2 regions of the Psychrobacillus mangrovi genome follow, and region 1 is predicted to be linked to the other one. Evidence: riboswitches for the same ligand, from Rfam matches in the RefSeq annotation. Region 1 holds a riboswitch; the other holds the start of a gene.
The links. A riboswitch is a leader RNA that binds a small molecule or an ion and turns the genes downstream of it on or off. The one in region 1 is predicted to bind FMN.
Positions count from the first base shown of each region.

Region 2: another riboswitch for FMN. It lies ahead of ribE (riboflavin synthase); the one in region 1 lies ahead of WAX74_RS01990 (ECF transporter S component).

Region 1 covers NZ_JBAWSY010000001.1:389,429-398,061, reverse strand. The annotation lists gene WAX74_RS02005 (ATP-binding protein) at 1-1,040, shown strand, start outside; gene sigX (RNA polymerase sigma factor SigX) at 1,089-1,625, shown strand; gene WAX74_RS01995 (hypothetical protein) at 1,618-2,883, shown strand; FMN riboswitch at 3,032-3,164, shown strand; gene WAX74_RS01990 (ECF transporter S component) at 3,322-3,915, shown strand; gene WAX74_RS01985 (hypothetical protein) at 3,912-4,037, opposite strand; gene WAX74_RS01980 (ferredoxin) at 5,278-5,526, opposite strand; gene WAX74_RS01975 (YpbB family protein) at 5,638-6,672, shown strand; gene WAX74_RS01970 (RecQ family ATP-dependent DNA helicase) at 6,665-8,080, shown strand; gene WAX74_RS01965 (LysM peptidoglycan-binding domain-containing protein) at 8,159-8,633, shown strand, end outside.
Region 2 covers NZ_JBAWSY010000012.1:48,727-57,359, reverse strand. The annotation lists gene WAX74_RS14695 (YdcF family protein) at 1-316, opposite strand, end outside; gene WAX74_RS14690 (DinB family protein) at 513-992, shown strand; gene WAX74_RS14685 (NUDIX hydrolase) at 1,027-1,509, opposite strand; gene WAX74_RS14680 (ABC transporter permease) at 1,560-2,600, opposite strand; gene WAX74_RS14675 (ABC transporter permease family protein) at 2,597-3,436, opposite strand; gene ribH (6,7-dimethyl-8-ribityllumazine synthase) at 3,748-4,212, opposite strand; partial or broken gene ribB (3,4-dihydroxy-2-butanone-4-phosphate synthase) at 4,271-4,891, opposite strand; gene ribE (riboflavin synthase) at 4,912-5,559, opposite strand; FMN riboswitch at 5,742-5,873, opposite strand; FMN riboswitch at 6,015-6,145, opposite strand; gene WAX74_RS14655 (serine hydrolase domain-containing protein) at 6,445-7,485, shown strand; gene argH (argininosuccinate lyase) at 7,574-8,633, opposite strand, start outside.

The DNA of each region.
Region 1 (8,633 bases):
AGCATCATGTAGAAGTGATTAACCAAGAAAAAGAACAGCTCTCGAATATACTAACTTCGATGGCGGATGCAGTGATTACTTTTAATAAAGACTTTAATGTGCAAGTGAGTAACCCCCAGGCAGAATTATTATTTCAAAAATGGTATATGAACAATGATATAACTGATAATTCTCATTTACCTGCAGAGTTATATCATTTATTGGATCACGTTTTCCATAATGAAGAAGAAATAGATGAAGAACTTGAAATTAGAGGTTCCTATTTCTCCGTTTCTATCAGTCTCCTTTACACTAAAGACATGGTTAGGGGAGCGGTAGTAGTTCTAAGAGATATGACCGAACAACACCAATTAGATAAAATGCGTTCAGATTTTATTGCTAATGTCTCACATGAACTTAGAACACCAATATCGATGCTTCAAGGATATAGTGAGGCAATTATTGATGATGTTGTGACGACAGAGGAAGATCGAAAAGAAATGATTCGTATCATCTATGATGAATCTAAACGTATGAGTAGACTTGTAACTGAGTTATTGGATTTAGCTCGTTTAGAATCAGGTTACTTAAGTATTTTTAAAGAAGAAGTATTGATCATACCTACAATTGAACGAATAACACAAAAGTTTGATCAAATAGCGAAAGAAAAAAATCTTCGTTTAATTTTCGAACAAAACCTACTCGAACCCTTGTCACTAGAAATAGATGAAGATCGTATGGAGCAAGTACTGACAAATTTAATAGATAATGCCCTTCGTCATACGGAAAAAGGCTCTGTTACAGTTAGAATATCGCAAACGAAACACCATTTTGTAATGGTAGTAGAAGATACAGGTTATGGCATTCCTAGAGAAGACCTTCCATATGTATTCGAACGTTTTTATAAAGGGGATAAAGCAAGAACGAGAGGAAAGAGTGGAACAGGTCTTGGTTTGGCAATTGCTAAAAATATTATAGAACGTCATGATGGTAATCTATCCGTAGAAAGTGAACTAGGTGTAGGTACAAAGTTTATTATTCGATTGCCTCTAAATAAGTGAAACAAAAAACAGTTCATGAACGACTAATTGTAAGAACGGGGGGAGCTTATGAATGACTCCGTTTTCCACCGCTTGTATGATAGTTATCATCAAGACGTTTTTCAGTTTTTGATCTATTTAGTTAAAAATAGGCAGACTGCGGAAGACTTGGTCCAAGAAGTGTATGTTCGTGTTTTAAGGGCTTATAGCCGATTTGAGGGGAAGAGTTCTGAGAAAACATGGCTATTTTCAATAGCCAAAAATGTAGCAATCGATCATTTTAGAAAGCAAGCAGTTAGAAAGAAAAGGCTATTTGATTCCTTTAATTGGGAAACAATGCAGCTTGCTTCTTCAGATATGCTTCCAGAAGATTTAGTTCAATTGAATGACGAAATGAAATCTTTATTAGTTGCCTTGGATGATTGTACTGGCGATCAAAAAATGGTTATAATTATGCGTTATTTTCAACAACTTTCTATCGCTGAGACAGCACAAATACTAAATTGGTCAGAAGGAAAAGTGAAAACAACACAGCATCGTGCTATAAAGGCACTGCGTGAACGATTATCTGAAACAAAGAAGGAGGGTGAGGTTCATCATGAGTGATTGGAAAAAAGATGATGAAGCACTAGATGAATTACTGAACCATATGCCCAAGTTTACAGATCATCGTTCCAAAGAAGATGTGTATAATCTGGTAAAACAAAAGGTAGAGGCTCACGAAAAAGAACAAAAAAAACATCTTTCCCATAAGAACTTATCCAGATGGTTGCCTTTAGTTGTTTCTATTGCTTCCATAATTCTTATCACTTTTTTAGTTTCTTCTTATCGCAATAATGACAATTCTATACAGCAATATAGCACTAGCAAGGAAATGGAAGAGAAGAGTAGTGAAGAAGAAAGTATGCAGTCAATGGATAGAACAGAAGAATCTGCAATCACAAATGATGAAAGTGAGAATGAATCATCTGACGACATGTCAAAAATGACGATTAAAATGGAATCTAATATAGATTTAATACCTATAGATACTTTAAATGCTGTCTATGAAGAAGATTTGAATGGAGGCACTGTTTTTCATTTTTCATTCAATGAGAATGCATTAACTGTACCTGTAACAATTATTATTCCAAAAGAACAAGTGGAAGTAGATTTTCCAAACATGGTTCCAAACAGCCTTCAGTTGTATGAACGATATGCAAGTCTAATAAATGAAGAGGCACTCGGATTTACAGAATATCATCCCTATAAAGGATATTTTGTTGCCGAAAATCAATTGTTGACGCATTATTTACCTAAAGACCATGGATATGACACAGCGTCAGGAACCTCGGCTCCTTACTGGAGTTCCCTAAATGAAATTTTTAAAGATTTTGAATCGGTTGCTCTTTTAAATGAAGACGGCTCTCTACTTGAATGGGATCAAGTAGGTATTTTAAATGAGCCAAGTAAATTGGAAGGTTTGATAGGACACCATAATTATTATAATTATCGTGCCCAAAATGGAAATGTATACTTGACTCCTAACTTTTCATCTAATTATGATACTATTTCTGAAGCATTTTTAGACATGAAAAATGTAGGTAATGACATATACACTTCTGTAGTGCCATCAACTGTTACGTATTCATATGAGAATCGTGACGGAGTAGCAGTAATTAAGTTTGACGAACCCTTTGATTTAGAATCATTGGAACCAAACGAAGCTACACGCCTGATAGAAGCCTTTGCATTAACAGCTGCCAGTTTTGGAACTGAAGTAAAATTAGAAAATTTGGTTCAGGAGCAATGGGATAAATTTAATTTTAATAATACCCTTCCTAAGCCACTTGGACCTAATGGTTTTATAATGAGTGTAAAATAGGAATCTGGAATGCCGACTTTGATTTGTTTCAAAGCTTGGCATTTTTTAGTATTATAAAATTATGAAGCAATTGTATTGCATAACGGTTCTGTTTTTGATAAACTATTATTAATTCAAGATATTATTCTTGAATGCTAATAAAATATTGATTCATCTTCGGGGCAGGGTGAAATTCCCGATCGGCGGTATTAGAAGTTTTTTTCTTGAGCCCGCGAGCCGTAATGGCAGGATTTGGTTAGATTCCAAAGCCGACAGTATAGTCTGGATGGGAGAAGGTGAAGGTACAGTCGTTTTTCGTATACTCTAATACGGATACGCTTATTTAAGTGTGCCTTGTTTCTCCCTTGAGCTCTTTAATAGCTTAAGGGATTTTTTGAGTTTGAAATTCGTGCTGAACCTTTCTTCTTGTGGAGTGAATCGCAAAAGGAGAGAGGAATAATGACAAAAAGCAAGACGCGAAAGCTTATTGCAATCGCAATGTTGAGTAGTATTTCTTTTGTTTTAATGCTACTTGCATTTCCGTTACCAGTTTTACCAGCTTATTTAAAAGTGGATTTTAGTGATCTTCCAGCATTGATTGCCGCTATTACAATGGGGCCTATTGCAGGTATAGTTGTAGCATTTATGAAAAACGTATTGGATTGGTTATTTGCAGGTAGTCCAACTGGTGTTCCTGTAGGACATATGGCTAACTTTGCAACTAGTATTTTATTTATAACACCTGTTTATTTAATTTATCGTAAAGCATCATCCTCTAAAGGGATTATGTACGGTCTAGCTTGTGGAACAATTTCCATGGCTATTGGCATGAGTGTTTTAAATTATTTTGTATTTTTACCAATGTATACTTATTTCTTAAACTTCCCAATGGAAACTGGAACAGCGTTGTTTAATTCAATCATTTTCGGTATCTTACCGTTCAACTTGATAAAAGGGCTATTAGTAACAATTGTAATGATTGTTTTATTTAAGCGAATGAAACCATTGCTCGATAGGGTAACAAATTCGTTTGGCGTCCCTGATATAAATTAATTAAAAGGGGCTGACCAGAAAGTCATAAAAAATGACTTTTCAGGGCAGCCTCTTTCTTCATAGCTTATATTAAAAAGTGCGATAGTATCCGTTACAGGCGGACGCATTCCGCGTGTAGCCAAGAGCCTCCTCCGCAGCTCACGCTGAGGGCACTGAAAAAGTCCCGAAAGGAATTTCATAGCGAGTAAGTGAACGATTTATTGTTCACTTACTCGCTATTTAGATGGAACCCGTTGATTTCCGTTACAGGCGGACACGTTCCGCGGGGTGATCGATGAACCATCACCACCCCTTCGGGTACGTTGTGATGTTTCATCTGTCTCACAGTTCCCGCCGGAGTCGCCGCCTTCCACTACAATCAACTAGTGTAAGTCTACAGAAAAAATCTTCTATCTAAAAAATATCTTGTTGAGGTCATCTTCTGGTGCTATAACTAAGAAGTATTTAAAGGACATATCGTATTTGAAACGCTCAACTAAGTACACATCGGAGACATATCGAAAATACGGCATTGTCTGCGGGTCTATTTGGCATAGAGATACAAGGAGCCAGATATCTTTTTTTATAGAGAGAGATAAATTCCTACCAGAAGTAGGAGCGACTTATCCTGCGAAGGCTCCTGCGTAGCGTGCGCCAAGCTCAGATCCATTTTTAAGATATCTAAGTATCAATAAATAATATATTAAGTATTGAAAAGATTCATCACCAACTATAGGCATTCACGCTGGCCGCACGTCCGCATGAGCTGCTGTATGCGCTAGCGCATTCGTGCTCCTGCGCAAAGTTCGTCGCAAAATAAATTTCGCTGTCTCATACGGCCCGTCATGCGGCTTTCAAGGCGCGAGCGAATGCAAGTGTCACCTATTAATGAATTTCGAGTAATGGTCTCTGTTACAGTGAAATTGGTCTCGGTTATGCTGTGATTAGTCTCGGTTGTCATTGAATTGGTCTCGTTTACGCTATGAATAGTCTCGGAAGAAACTTAATTGGTCTCGTTGCAACATTTCGTGACATTTTTAGAAAAATATTTCCAATTAAAACTAGCTAACTCACATAAAGATAACTCTTCACTTATCATTAACAAGTTACTTCTGACTGTATCTAAGGAAATTTATAGGATGAGCGTTTTACACGCCGCAGGAGCGCGAAGAATGAGAACCGTAAAGGATGTGGGAGCGACAAAGGAGCGACTCATCCTGCGGAGGCTCATGCGTAGCCTGCGGCAAGCGCACATCCGTGATACTAATCTCTAATTATGGTTGGGAATTAAGTAGATTCTAATAAGTGACACTATTATAAACATGGGCTGCAAATTCTTATAAAAAAACTGCCTCAAAAATCTAGGCAGTTTACATTATTCATCTATTCAAATTTCAAAGCATCGCCTTCAAATGACTCGTCTGCTACTTTAATTGAATCAGTAGGGCATCCTTCAAATGCATCTTCCATATCTTCTAGTAGTTCGTCTGGAACTTCTACTGTGCCCATGTTATCATCTAAAATAACGTATGCAATACCTTCATCATCATAATCGTATATATCAGGTGCTGCTGCGCCACATGCGCCACATGCGATACATGTATCTTTATCTACAATTGTATATTTAGCCATTATTATATTCTCTCCTTTATATCTGCTTACACGGAATAGCTATCCTATTCATTCTAAAACTGTTTACGTGACTTTTCAACAAAAATACATTAAAAACGTGAGGTATTTACATTGTACTTTCATCATTTATTACTATTAATCATTCAAAAATTTCATGGAGAACGGTCATCTACCGCACCCTTTTACTTATTAAAAGGCAAAAAATCTGGCCAGACAATACAGGATGTTACTTATTTTAAACTTCATCCTTTTTTTTCGCTTTATCCTAAATTATCACTAGATCAATATAATGTCGAAATTTTGACACTTGTAAATAAGGGCTTTATTGAAGAGAATGGGTCGGTTATAAATCTTACAGAAAAAGGTTTAATGCAAATAAAGACAATGAAAGATCCTCAATTTAATGGATGGTTATATAGAGGAAATGAGCATGTTTTTTGGAGCAGAATGGAATTGGTGATTCAGACGTTATCTCATTTTCAAGCAAATGTACATCGCTATGTTCCAAATCAAAAGAATCAAGATATACACCAATTTGTAAAAGGATATCTTTACAGTAGAGATTATAAAAATGTTGCATTTTATTCAAACTTTAGACAACAATTGCTTCAACTACTTGAGAATACAAAATTTGAGAATATTCACAGAGAAATATTTGTCTATCGATTAAGTGGTTATGGAAAAAGTGGTTTAACATGGGAACAACTTGCTCGGCATTACAATCTATCTCTTTTTGATATAAAAATGTTGTTTATTGAAAGTTTACATATTGCACTTCCGATCATCAATGAAGAAAAGTTTCCGGACTTGTTACCTCTCGTAAAAGATGTAGAGGTTCAAACTCCGCTAACTGAATCAGCTATGAAGACGTATCAATTAATTCAAAAGGGACATAACCTGCAAGAAATAGCTGCAATGCGCTTTTTAAAATTCAATACGATTGAAGATCATATTATTGAAATAGTGTCCGCAAATCAATACTTTCCTTTCTTTTCTTATATTTCAAATGAACAAGTCGAAAAAGTGTTAAGGATATCAAATAGTCTACAAACGAAAAAGTTAAAAATTATTCGAGAGCAGGCTCCCGAGTTAAGCTTTTTTCAAATTAGAATTGCACTAGCAAAAGGAGAAGAAGCTAATGGATAAGCTGTCAGAAATACTTCAACAGAAATTTGGCCATACTTCTTTTCGAGAAGGACAAAAAGAAATAATTGAGCAAGTAATTGCTGGTAAAGATGTCGTCGCAATACTGCCGACTGGTATGGGCAAATCATTATTATATCAATTACCTGCCTATTTCATGAAAGGTGCAGTTGTAATTGTTTCTCCATTATTATCATTAATGCAAGATCAAGTAGAACAATTAAAAATGTTTGGAGAAAAAAGAGTTGTGGCAATAAATTCCTTTCTTACTTACGAACAAAAAGAAATGGTTATGAGTAATTTGGCAATGTATAAGTTTATCTTCACTTCACCAGAAATGCTTCAAAACAAACGTTTTAATTGTGCCCTGTCATCGATTTCCATAGCATATATTGTAGCAGATGAAGCACATTGTATTTCACAGTGGGGATATGATTTTCGACCTGATTATTTGAGAATCTCTAACTGGTTAGATGCTTTTCCAGAAGCTAATGTACTTGCTTTAACAGCAACTGCTACCCAAAAAGTGGTGGATGATATTAAAGGGACCTTACATATGAGCAATCCTTTTGAGTTTATTCATTCATTAGATCGTCCTACTATTGCTTATGAGGTGCAAAAAGCGGATAGTCAAAAAGAGAAAGAAGCATGGATAATGGGCCGTATAACTACAACTAATGGTCCCGGAATTTTATACACACAATCCCGTAAAAAAGCAGAATATTATGCTTATGAACTAGAAAAAAAGGGAGTTAAGGTTGCCTTTTATCATGCGAAATTGGAACAGGAGGATCGTGTATTAGTCCAACAACAATTTCAGCAAGGAGATTTAGACTGGATTTGTGCAACTAACGCATTTGGTATGGGTATTCATAAAGACAATATTCGACAAATAATACATGATCATATCCCTACTTCCATTGCTAGTTACATGCAAGAAGTTGGAAGAGCTGCAAGAGACGGAAAACAGTCAATAGCTTCACTCATTTATACCAATTCAGATGTGGAACAGGCATTTTATGTTGCAATGAAGGACTTTCCAGATGAAACGGATATTCATGCTGCCTTTCAATCAGAGGAGTATCAAATTCTTCTTCCGGAAACGACCTTTCGTATCTTAAGCTATTGGAAAGAAATTTTATCCGAGCAAGAGACAATAGCTTTATTTCATGACATCAAGAAGAGAAAATGGCTAGAAATTCAAAAATTATTTACTTTATTCCAAAGTGAACTATGCATAAGAGAACAAATTTTAAATACGTTTGATGAACAATTGACTACTAAACCAAAAAACTGTTGTTTCAATTGTTCACTTGATCTTCAACAATTACTTACCAAACGTGAATATCAAAATCTAGAAAATATAGAACTAAATTGGTTCAATAGAATTAATGAGTTGCTCCGTCCATAAATATTGTGAAGTTTACTTTTTCAACAAAATTCGTCATAATAGATTTAGTAAAGATGGAATGAATGGAGTTTGAACAATATGAATCAAGATGATTACCAAAAAAAGATTGATGAGCATAGACAATCTATTGGCATGGAAGATAATATTACAGAACCAAGAAGAAGTAGAAGATCGAGTTATACTAAAAAACCTAAAAAAAAATCTAAAAACCTACTGTTACCTTCTTTGTTTTTTATCTTTATTCTAATACCTGTTTGCATTTTCCTATATGTACATTTTTTCTATACCCCGGATCAAGTAGAAGAAGCTTCTGGTCAAGGTGTCATCCAAGTGGAAACAAAACCAATTTCAAATGGCACCAAGCAGGAAGAGGATGAAGAAATTGTGGATGAAGATACGGAAAAATCAGAACAAGAGCCTGAAACGTCAGTTCCAAGTGAAGAAAAAACTGAACAAGCTACTCCTGAAGTGAAGCCAGAAGTAAAACCAGAAGTTAAACCTGAAGAAAAGGCAGAACCAAAAGAAGAGCAAAAAGTTGAAACGAAACAAAGAA
Region 2 (8,633 bases), on a different contig from region 1:
CTGTTTTATGTAAAACTTCCAATGAGAAACGTGCATTTTGAAAAGTATTTTGTGCCCTATTTTCCTTTAAAATTGCTTCTTTAGGCACTCCATTCTCGACACCAACATCTTTTAAGAAATCCCATTCAGTAGTTTCAACACGAGGGTTTGCTCCACCAGAAGGAAGGATGAATGGTGCTAAGCCTTGATGATACAAGAAGGTCGCTTGTTCCATTAGTTGAGGATGGCTCGAACCAGGAATTAGAATCACATCTGCTGGAACAATTTCAGTTTCAACGAAAATAAAATTGGTAAAGCACTCGAATGGATAAGACATAGTTTACTCCCTCCTTTTAAACTGATTCAGTCATTTCTGGAAGTCCAATAAAAGAAAGTTCAATAATTGTAGGTGGATTTTAGAAGGTTCTCCACCACTCACTAATACTTTTGATTTATAAAAATCTCCTTCTTTATCCTACCAAATTATTAGAAAATTTGCGATAATATGAAAGATTAGAATTATAGAGGGAGGAATGAAAGTGCTAGAAATGTTTTTATATAATTGGCAAATAAGAAATGAGTGGTTTGATTGGTGCCAGGAACTATCAATTGAAGAGCTTACAAAAAAACGTATTGGTGGAATGGGTAGTATATTGCATAATCTATTCCATGTAATAGATTGTGAACAGATATGGATTAATCAAATGAATGGAACATCTGTTGTCGAGCATGATATTAACTTAATTACAGATATTCGAGTTGTAATCAATTATTCGAATGAAACCAAAGAAAATACTTATAAATTTATACAAGCTTCGACTTCTAATCTGGAAAATAAAGTTTTAAAAATTACTAATAAAAAAGGTATTACTTATACATTTTCTTACGATAAAATTATTCGTCATATTATTTCACACGAAATTCATCATATAGGACAATTATCTGTTTGGTCTAGGGAAATGGGATTTAAGCCTGTATCTAGCGATATATTATTTAGAGAACCAAACTATTAATAAGGACCTCTTAATTGAAAGAGGTTTTACTCCCCTAAATTTTTCTATTTAGCTTCTGTAAAAATTCTGGCTTCGTTACATATTCCATATAGTTTGTTGTTCCATCAAACTCTAAATAAGCTTGATAACGTGTTCGGATCGCAGGAGCAGTTATTAAATCTAACACTTTGTTTTTTGCCACCCATCCACTTTCTGTAGTTTCATCAGAAGTACATAGTTCTCCACCTACAGCCTTGCATGTAAAATCAACTATCAGTTTAGTGGGAACGTCCGTTTCATTGTCATACCATTTATGAATACCAGTGTTTGAATAAACACCAATCATGTGAGAAACAACTATATCTATACCGCTTTCTTCTTTTATTTCTCGACATAATGCATCCATCAGGTTTTCCCCTATCTCCACTTGACCACCAGGAAAAACCCACCCTCCATGAAGTGTCTTCACTAAAAGAATGTCTCCCTTTTCATTCTCTACTATTCCCCCAACTGCTAATATATGCGTTGGCATCTTCATTATTTTTCCTCCTTCATATAATTTAGTTAAAAAACTGTAGACAATTTTGCCTACAGTTTCGATGTGTTTTCCTTCTCGTTTTTACGAATCAATTGCAGCTTTTCTTTCATCTTATATTGATTCCATTCAATTATATCCTCTGAAATAAATCCATCTTTCTTCCGTTTCGGAATTTTCACATGCCCACTCACTGCCCTTGTATAGCCCTCAATCATGGCAGCAACGGCTAAAATTACAAGTGCGAAACAGATTGCTGGGGCAAGAGGAAGCCATGGAACACCTTGTAAATATCGAAACGAAGAGCCAAAAAGTCCAGCCCATTCATAAGCTATCGATTTTGGTGGGTCACCAAACATGGGATCATAGCTGACATTCGTTCCCCCAATAAATAATTGAAGCAGACCAAGATGCGTAAAAACAACTAAGGTTTCAACCACTTGCTGACCATAAATGACAAATAACTTTTCCCTCATCATTGGAAAGAGATGTCTCAATATTATTCTACGACGACTTGCTCCAAGTGTTCTTGCAGCTAAAATGTATTCCTGCTGATAAAGTAAATTCGCTTCATTCCCAATTAAAGCGGACACAATAGGCACGGTTATAATAGCCATTAACACAACTTGAATCACAATACGTTCCCATACCGTAGTCGAGAACCCTTCCATAGGCTCCCATAATACGGGGAACAACATGAGATAGGAAAAAATGGTCATTGGCACATAATGTAGCGGATCAATAAAACTATTCAATAATGAACGTTTCTTTTGCCAATACGTTCCTATCACAAAACCTAGGGGCACTGCAATAAGCATACGGACAGCAGCAACACCCATTGCAGCAATAATTGTATATTTTGCACCAAGCATAATTTTTGCAAACATATCAAAACCAAACTGGTCTGTCCCAAAAGGATTAGCCCAGCTAGGTGAAAGTGGAGCAGCTTCAATCAATTTACCCTTCTCATAAATAAAAAATGTTTGCTTAGGATCCGGTCCATTAATCCATTCGAATACAAAACTTCCTATTAAAAAGAATGCAAGAATGATAAATCCAAAAACAAAATAAGGTTGCTTCCAAACAAACTTCATCCGATAGCACCTCCCCGATTCAAACGGCGTAAAAAGTACCACTCACCAAAGCTGTAAAGTATGAAAACAGGTAAAAAGAAACTGCAAACTGTAATTAAAAAAAGTTCGCCAGACATATTTTGGCTCAAGTGAAACATAATACCTGGCATATTGAACATTCGTTCTAATATAAATAGATTGGAAAGCATAAACCACATCGTCTTTTTAGACTGGAAAAATATACTAATAATTGCATTTCTAAATATATGTATGATCAAAATAATTAATTTACCATAGCCTAGTGAAATTGCAAGTTCAACATACAGCTTTCGTTCCTCTGCTTCAAAAGTTAGCATGCTTAAACGATACAACTGAACCATTGGTAAAATCATTAGACAAAATACGGGGAGAATATAAATCTTTTCTCCTCCCGTAGCTGCAATGGAAAGAAAAATTCCTGTGTTTTTATGAATCATAATAACAGCTAATTGAACTAATAATATAACTAAAATGTCTGGTATGGATTCCAAAAAGAAAAAGGTTGTCTTAATATGTTGTCTTGTTCTCTCTTTAAACAACATGGTAATTATCGTAAAAATGAGTGCTAAAAAAATTGCCACTAATAAAGCCAAAAATAAAATCTCTAAAGAATAGATAATATATTTCCCTAAATGTGGACTATAGTATTGGTGCATAAAATTGGAAACCGGAAATATTGCAAGTATATGTTGAGTATACTCTTTCCACCTGAATTCCCCTTCTTGAAAACCAGTGATCATTATAGGTAGTCCACTTATCAGTAAAATCCCGATAAAGGCAACTACCAGTTGTACCCCCCACTTTAATAACCCATTCACAAAAAATCCCCCTGCTGTCTGAAAACTAAGATAAAATTATCATAACATAATAGGTTATAAATAAATGACAGATTTAACTAATTTAATAGATTTATCCAATTAAGTATTTCTATTCGTTAAGGGAGGAACATCTGGCTTGAAACTATCCGATTAGTTAGGGTCATTATCCGATTATCACTAGTTATTATCCGATTATATTCATTTATTATCCGATTGTTACTTATTATCATCCGATTGTTAAAATGGAACGACCTAAGTAATTCTTTATCACAAAAAAAACAGGCTAATTTTAGCCTGTCTAATAGAGATTATTAAAATAAACGATTTAAGTTAGCCATTTCAATTGCGGATACTGCAGCATCATAGCCTTTGTTACCAGCTTTAGTACCAGAGCGTTCAATAGCTTGCTCAATTGTTTCTGTTGTCACAATGCCGAACATAACTGGAACTCCTGTTGTTAACCCTACACTTGCAATTCCTTTTGCTGTTTCGTTACATACATAATCGTAATGTGTAGTAGAGCCTCTAATAACAGTTCCCAAACCGATAATAGCATCGTATTTTTTTGTTTCGGCCATTCTTTTCGCTAAAAATGGTACTTCAAATGCTCCAGGTACCCATGCTACATCTACATTATCCAAAGAAACACCGTGACGTTTCAAGCCGTCCATTGCGCCATCTAATAATTTACCATTGATAAACTCATTAAATCTACCAACTACAATACCTATTTTCAAATCTGTTCCGATTAATTGTGCTTCAAATACTTGTCCCATTCTTTATCTCTCCTAAATTTTAAATTTATAAATTAGATAATCCTGTTAATTAAAGTTATTCACCCATCACTAATTTTTCATGTGCATTTCGATAATTTACTAATGCTTCAATAGTGACAAATTTCAATCCATGAAGATTTGCTATTTCTTTTAATTTTGGTACTCTAGCCATTTCACCATTCTCACTCATAATTTCGCAAATGACACCAGCTGGTTTAACTCCGCAAAGTTTTGCAAAATCAACAGCTGCTTCCGTATGACCTGGACGTTCAAGTACACCATTGTCTTTTGCTATTAGAGGGAACACATGACCAGGTCGACGGAAGTCAGAGCCTACCGACTCAGCATTCAAGAGTTGTAATATCGTTTCAGATCGCTCAAATGCACTAATTCCGGTTTCCGTTGTTTTATAATCTATACTAACTGTGAAGGCAGTTTGATGATTATCCGTATTATTTTCGACCATAGGAGATAAATTTAGAGAATCAGCTAAATTCTTCGTAATAGGTGTACATATTAATCCACGACCATACATTGCCATAAAGTTAATATTTTCGGGTGTAGCATAATCTGCCAATACTAGAAAGTCTCCTTCATTTTCTCGACTTTCGTCATCCACTACAATAATGATGTTACCGTTTTTCAAATCATCTATTGCTTCTTCAATTGTATGAAACATTTTAGTAAAAGCCCCCTTTTTTAAAATCCATTTTGTCTTAAGAAATCCATCGTTATTGTTGAGTTCGTTGATTTCTCTTGCTTCTGATTTAATTGTTTAATAACATATTTTCCTAATAGATCATTTTCAATATTTACAATGTCTTGCTCTCTTTTAATACCTAAGATTGTCTCGCTGAATGTAAGAGGAATAAGCGATACTGTTATTTGTGTGGGCTGCACTTCGAAAATAGTTAAACTAATTCCATCGATCGCTACCGAACCTTTTAGCATGCAATACTTACTTAGTTCTCTATCAATTCCGATATCAACGTACACCGCATTTTCCAGTTTTCTTTTTCTTAAGATGACACCCGTTCCATCCACATGACCCGAAACAAAATGTCCACCAAACCTACCATTTGCCGCCATCGCTCTTTCTAAATTGACTACATGGCCAATTTGCAGTGAACGGATATTTGTTGACTTAACGGTTTCTGGCATTATTTCTACAGTGAAATGATTATTAGAAAAAGCAGTAACTGTTAAACAAACACCATTAACAGCAATACTATCACCTAAATGAATGTCTTCAACTATTTTGGAAGATTCCAATGTTAACTGCATACTGTTCGCTCCACTTTTCACGGCCTTAACTTTACCTAAGTCTTCAATAATTCCAGTAAACAACATAAACACCTCTATTCAGAAATAATTTATTAAATTCAGAAAACCTCCTGTCTTGACAACACAATTCTCTGTAAACAAAAGAAAACCCCTTAACTAAACACTAAGGGGTTTTGGGATTATGTAATTAAAGCAATACTTAATAAGCCTATATAAATCAATACATTTATAAGGTTTCTTGCTCTTACATCCTTCTCCCATCCAGACTATACTGTCGGCTTTGGATTCGCACCAAATCCTGCCTTAAAAAAGGCTCACGGGCTTAGAATTACTTCATCACCGTCGATTGGGAATTTCACCCGACCCCGAAGGACTATAATATGAAGTTGTAGCTGGGTTTTCATTTTTTACAAAAAGAAAACCCCATAGAGAATCTCTAGGGGTCGTAGGAAATGTTATTTCATCAACAAATAAACCTATAGAAGAAAAATTTCTCCATAAGTAAAAAAAGTTGCTCAAACGTCCCTCTCCCATCCAGACTATACTGTCGGCTTTGGATTCGCACCAAATCCTGCCTTAAAAAGGCTCACGGGCTTAGAATTTCTTCATCACCGTCGATTGGGAATTTCACCCGACCCCGAAGGACTATTCATCTATGCAGTTATAATACCATGCAAAGAATAATTATACACGTAAATTGTCTTTCCTATATTTGTTAATATATCAGATTCTACAAACAGTCGAGTTATATCAACTTTAATACCAGTAGAGAATAACTCTATAAGTTGTGTTTTAAACAGTTTTTTATGGTCTGTTTAAAGAAGTGATATATTCTTTATTTAAAGAATAATATAGAAGGATTCTGTACTTTCACTTCCTCTTTACTTATTAGTATTAAAGAAATTAATAATAGCAACATTTTGTATCAGATCTTAGAAAGGAGATCTTATGAAAACGTATAAATCTATAAATTTAGAAAAAGTTTTTAATAAAACTATGGTTAATAAGCGCATTCATGATGGAATTGTTTATATGGAAGATACAACAGGTGAATTTTCTTGGAACAAAGGCTATGGCGGTAAGGAATTAGATTCACCAATGCTTATGGCAAGCATAACAAAGCTTTTGACCACTGCTTGTATTTTAATTTTGCAAGAACAAGGTAAGCTATCTTTGAGGAATAAAATATCTGAATTTCTTGACCAAGAACATTTAAGCGGACTGCATATATACAAGTCAAAGGAATATTCATTTGACTTACTTTTATCCGACTTGTTGTTTCAAATTAGCGGATTACCTGATAAATTTGAAGAGAAGAAAAGTTCGACTAAAAGAAAAGTTATTAATCAAGATTTCAGCTTTTCTATTCATGAACTTTTACATTGGGCAAAAGAACTAAAACCACATTTCATCCCCCGCACTAATGGAAAAGCCTATTATTCTGACCTCAACTTTGATTTACTTGGAGAAATTATTGAAAAGGTAAATGGAACGACACTGGCAGAGGCCTACCAGCAATTAATTTTTATCCCATTAGGGCTTAAGAATACTTACCTTCCACAAAGTGAAAATGATTTTATACCACATATTTACTACAAGGATAAAGTATTGAACCGCCCAATGTTTATTTGTAGCTGTCGTGCGAGTGGCGGTGCTGTTACTACTGCGAGAGAAATGATGATATTTATTAAAGCATTTTTTGGCGGTAAGTTGTTTAATAAAATTATATTTGACGAACTAGCTAATTATAACAAGCTTCAAATCACAATGGGACCGATTAGCTATGGGGGAGGATATATGAGAATTACACTTGGTGGATTATTAATGCCGTTTATGAAAAAGGGAGAATTGTTGGGTCACTCAGGCTCAACTGGTTCCTTTGCATTTTACTATCCCCAGAAGGACATTTTTTTTGTCGGGGATGTTAATCAATTTGCTAACCCTAGTCTGCCGATTCGTCTTTCTATAAAGTTAGCACTGGGAGTATAGTAAAATATATCACAAGCACTGTTATGCTTAAACACAAATAAACAGTAGAAACCACTCACAAGAATGTGAGTGGTTTCTACTGTTTTTATTATGCTAAACGCATTTTAGCCTCATTAATTTGTATTTTTACTTGTTCGAAACCTGTTCCACCTAAGGAATTTCTTCTTTTCACAGCAGCAAGAGGTGATAATACATCGTAAATATCAGACTCTATTAGATTGCTTGCTTCTTGTAAATCTTCTAGTGGAAGATCTAATAGGAAATAGCCTCGTTGGATACATAGAAAAACCAATTTCCCTGTCACTTCATGTGCTTCTCGGAATGGAAGCCCTTTTGAAGCAAGATAATCAGCAAGCTCTGTTGCGTTAGAAAAATCTTTATGAACGGTATCGTGAAGTCGGTCAGTATGGATCGTCATTGTACGAACCATACCTTCAAAAATTTTCAACGATCCAACTATTGTATGAACTGTATCGAACATACCTTCCTTGTCTTCTTGCATGTCTTTGTTATAAGCGAGTGGTAATCCTTTAATTACGGTCAGTAAGCCCATAAGATTTCCATATACACGACCTGTTTTTCCACGAATTAATTCGGCCATATCAGGGTTCTTCTTTTGAGGCATAATACTAGAACCGGTAGAGAACGAATCATCAAGTTCTATAAAATTGAATTCTGAACTAGACCAAAGAATAATTTCTTCAGCAAATCTTGAAAGGTGTCCCATCAGCATCGAGGAGTTACTAAGGAATTCCACGATAAAATCTCGGTCACTTACCGCATCCATGCTATTAGCATATACATTTGAAAAGCCTAAATAATCAGCGGCCAATTTTCTGTCGATTGGAAAGGTAGTACCTGCTAGTGCACCTGCCCCAAGCGGAGAGATGTCGATACGTTTAATCGAATCATGAAAACGATCTTTATCGCGTTCTAGCATCCAGAAATACGCCATTAAATGATGTGCAAAAGAAATTGGTTGCGCTCGTTGTAAATGGGTGTAACCTGGTGCAAGAGTCTCCACATGTTTTTCTGCTTGTTCCACAAGTGTTTTTTGAAAAATCTCAATTAACTCAATGATTTCACCTACTCTATTTTTCAAGAATAGATGCATATCAGTAGCTACTTGATCGTTACGGCTACGGCCA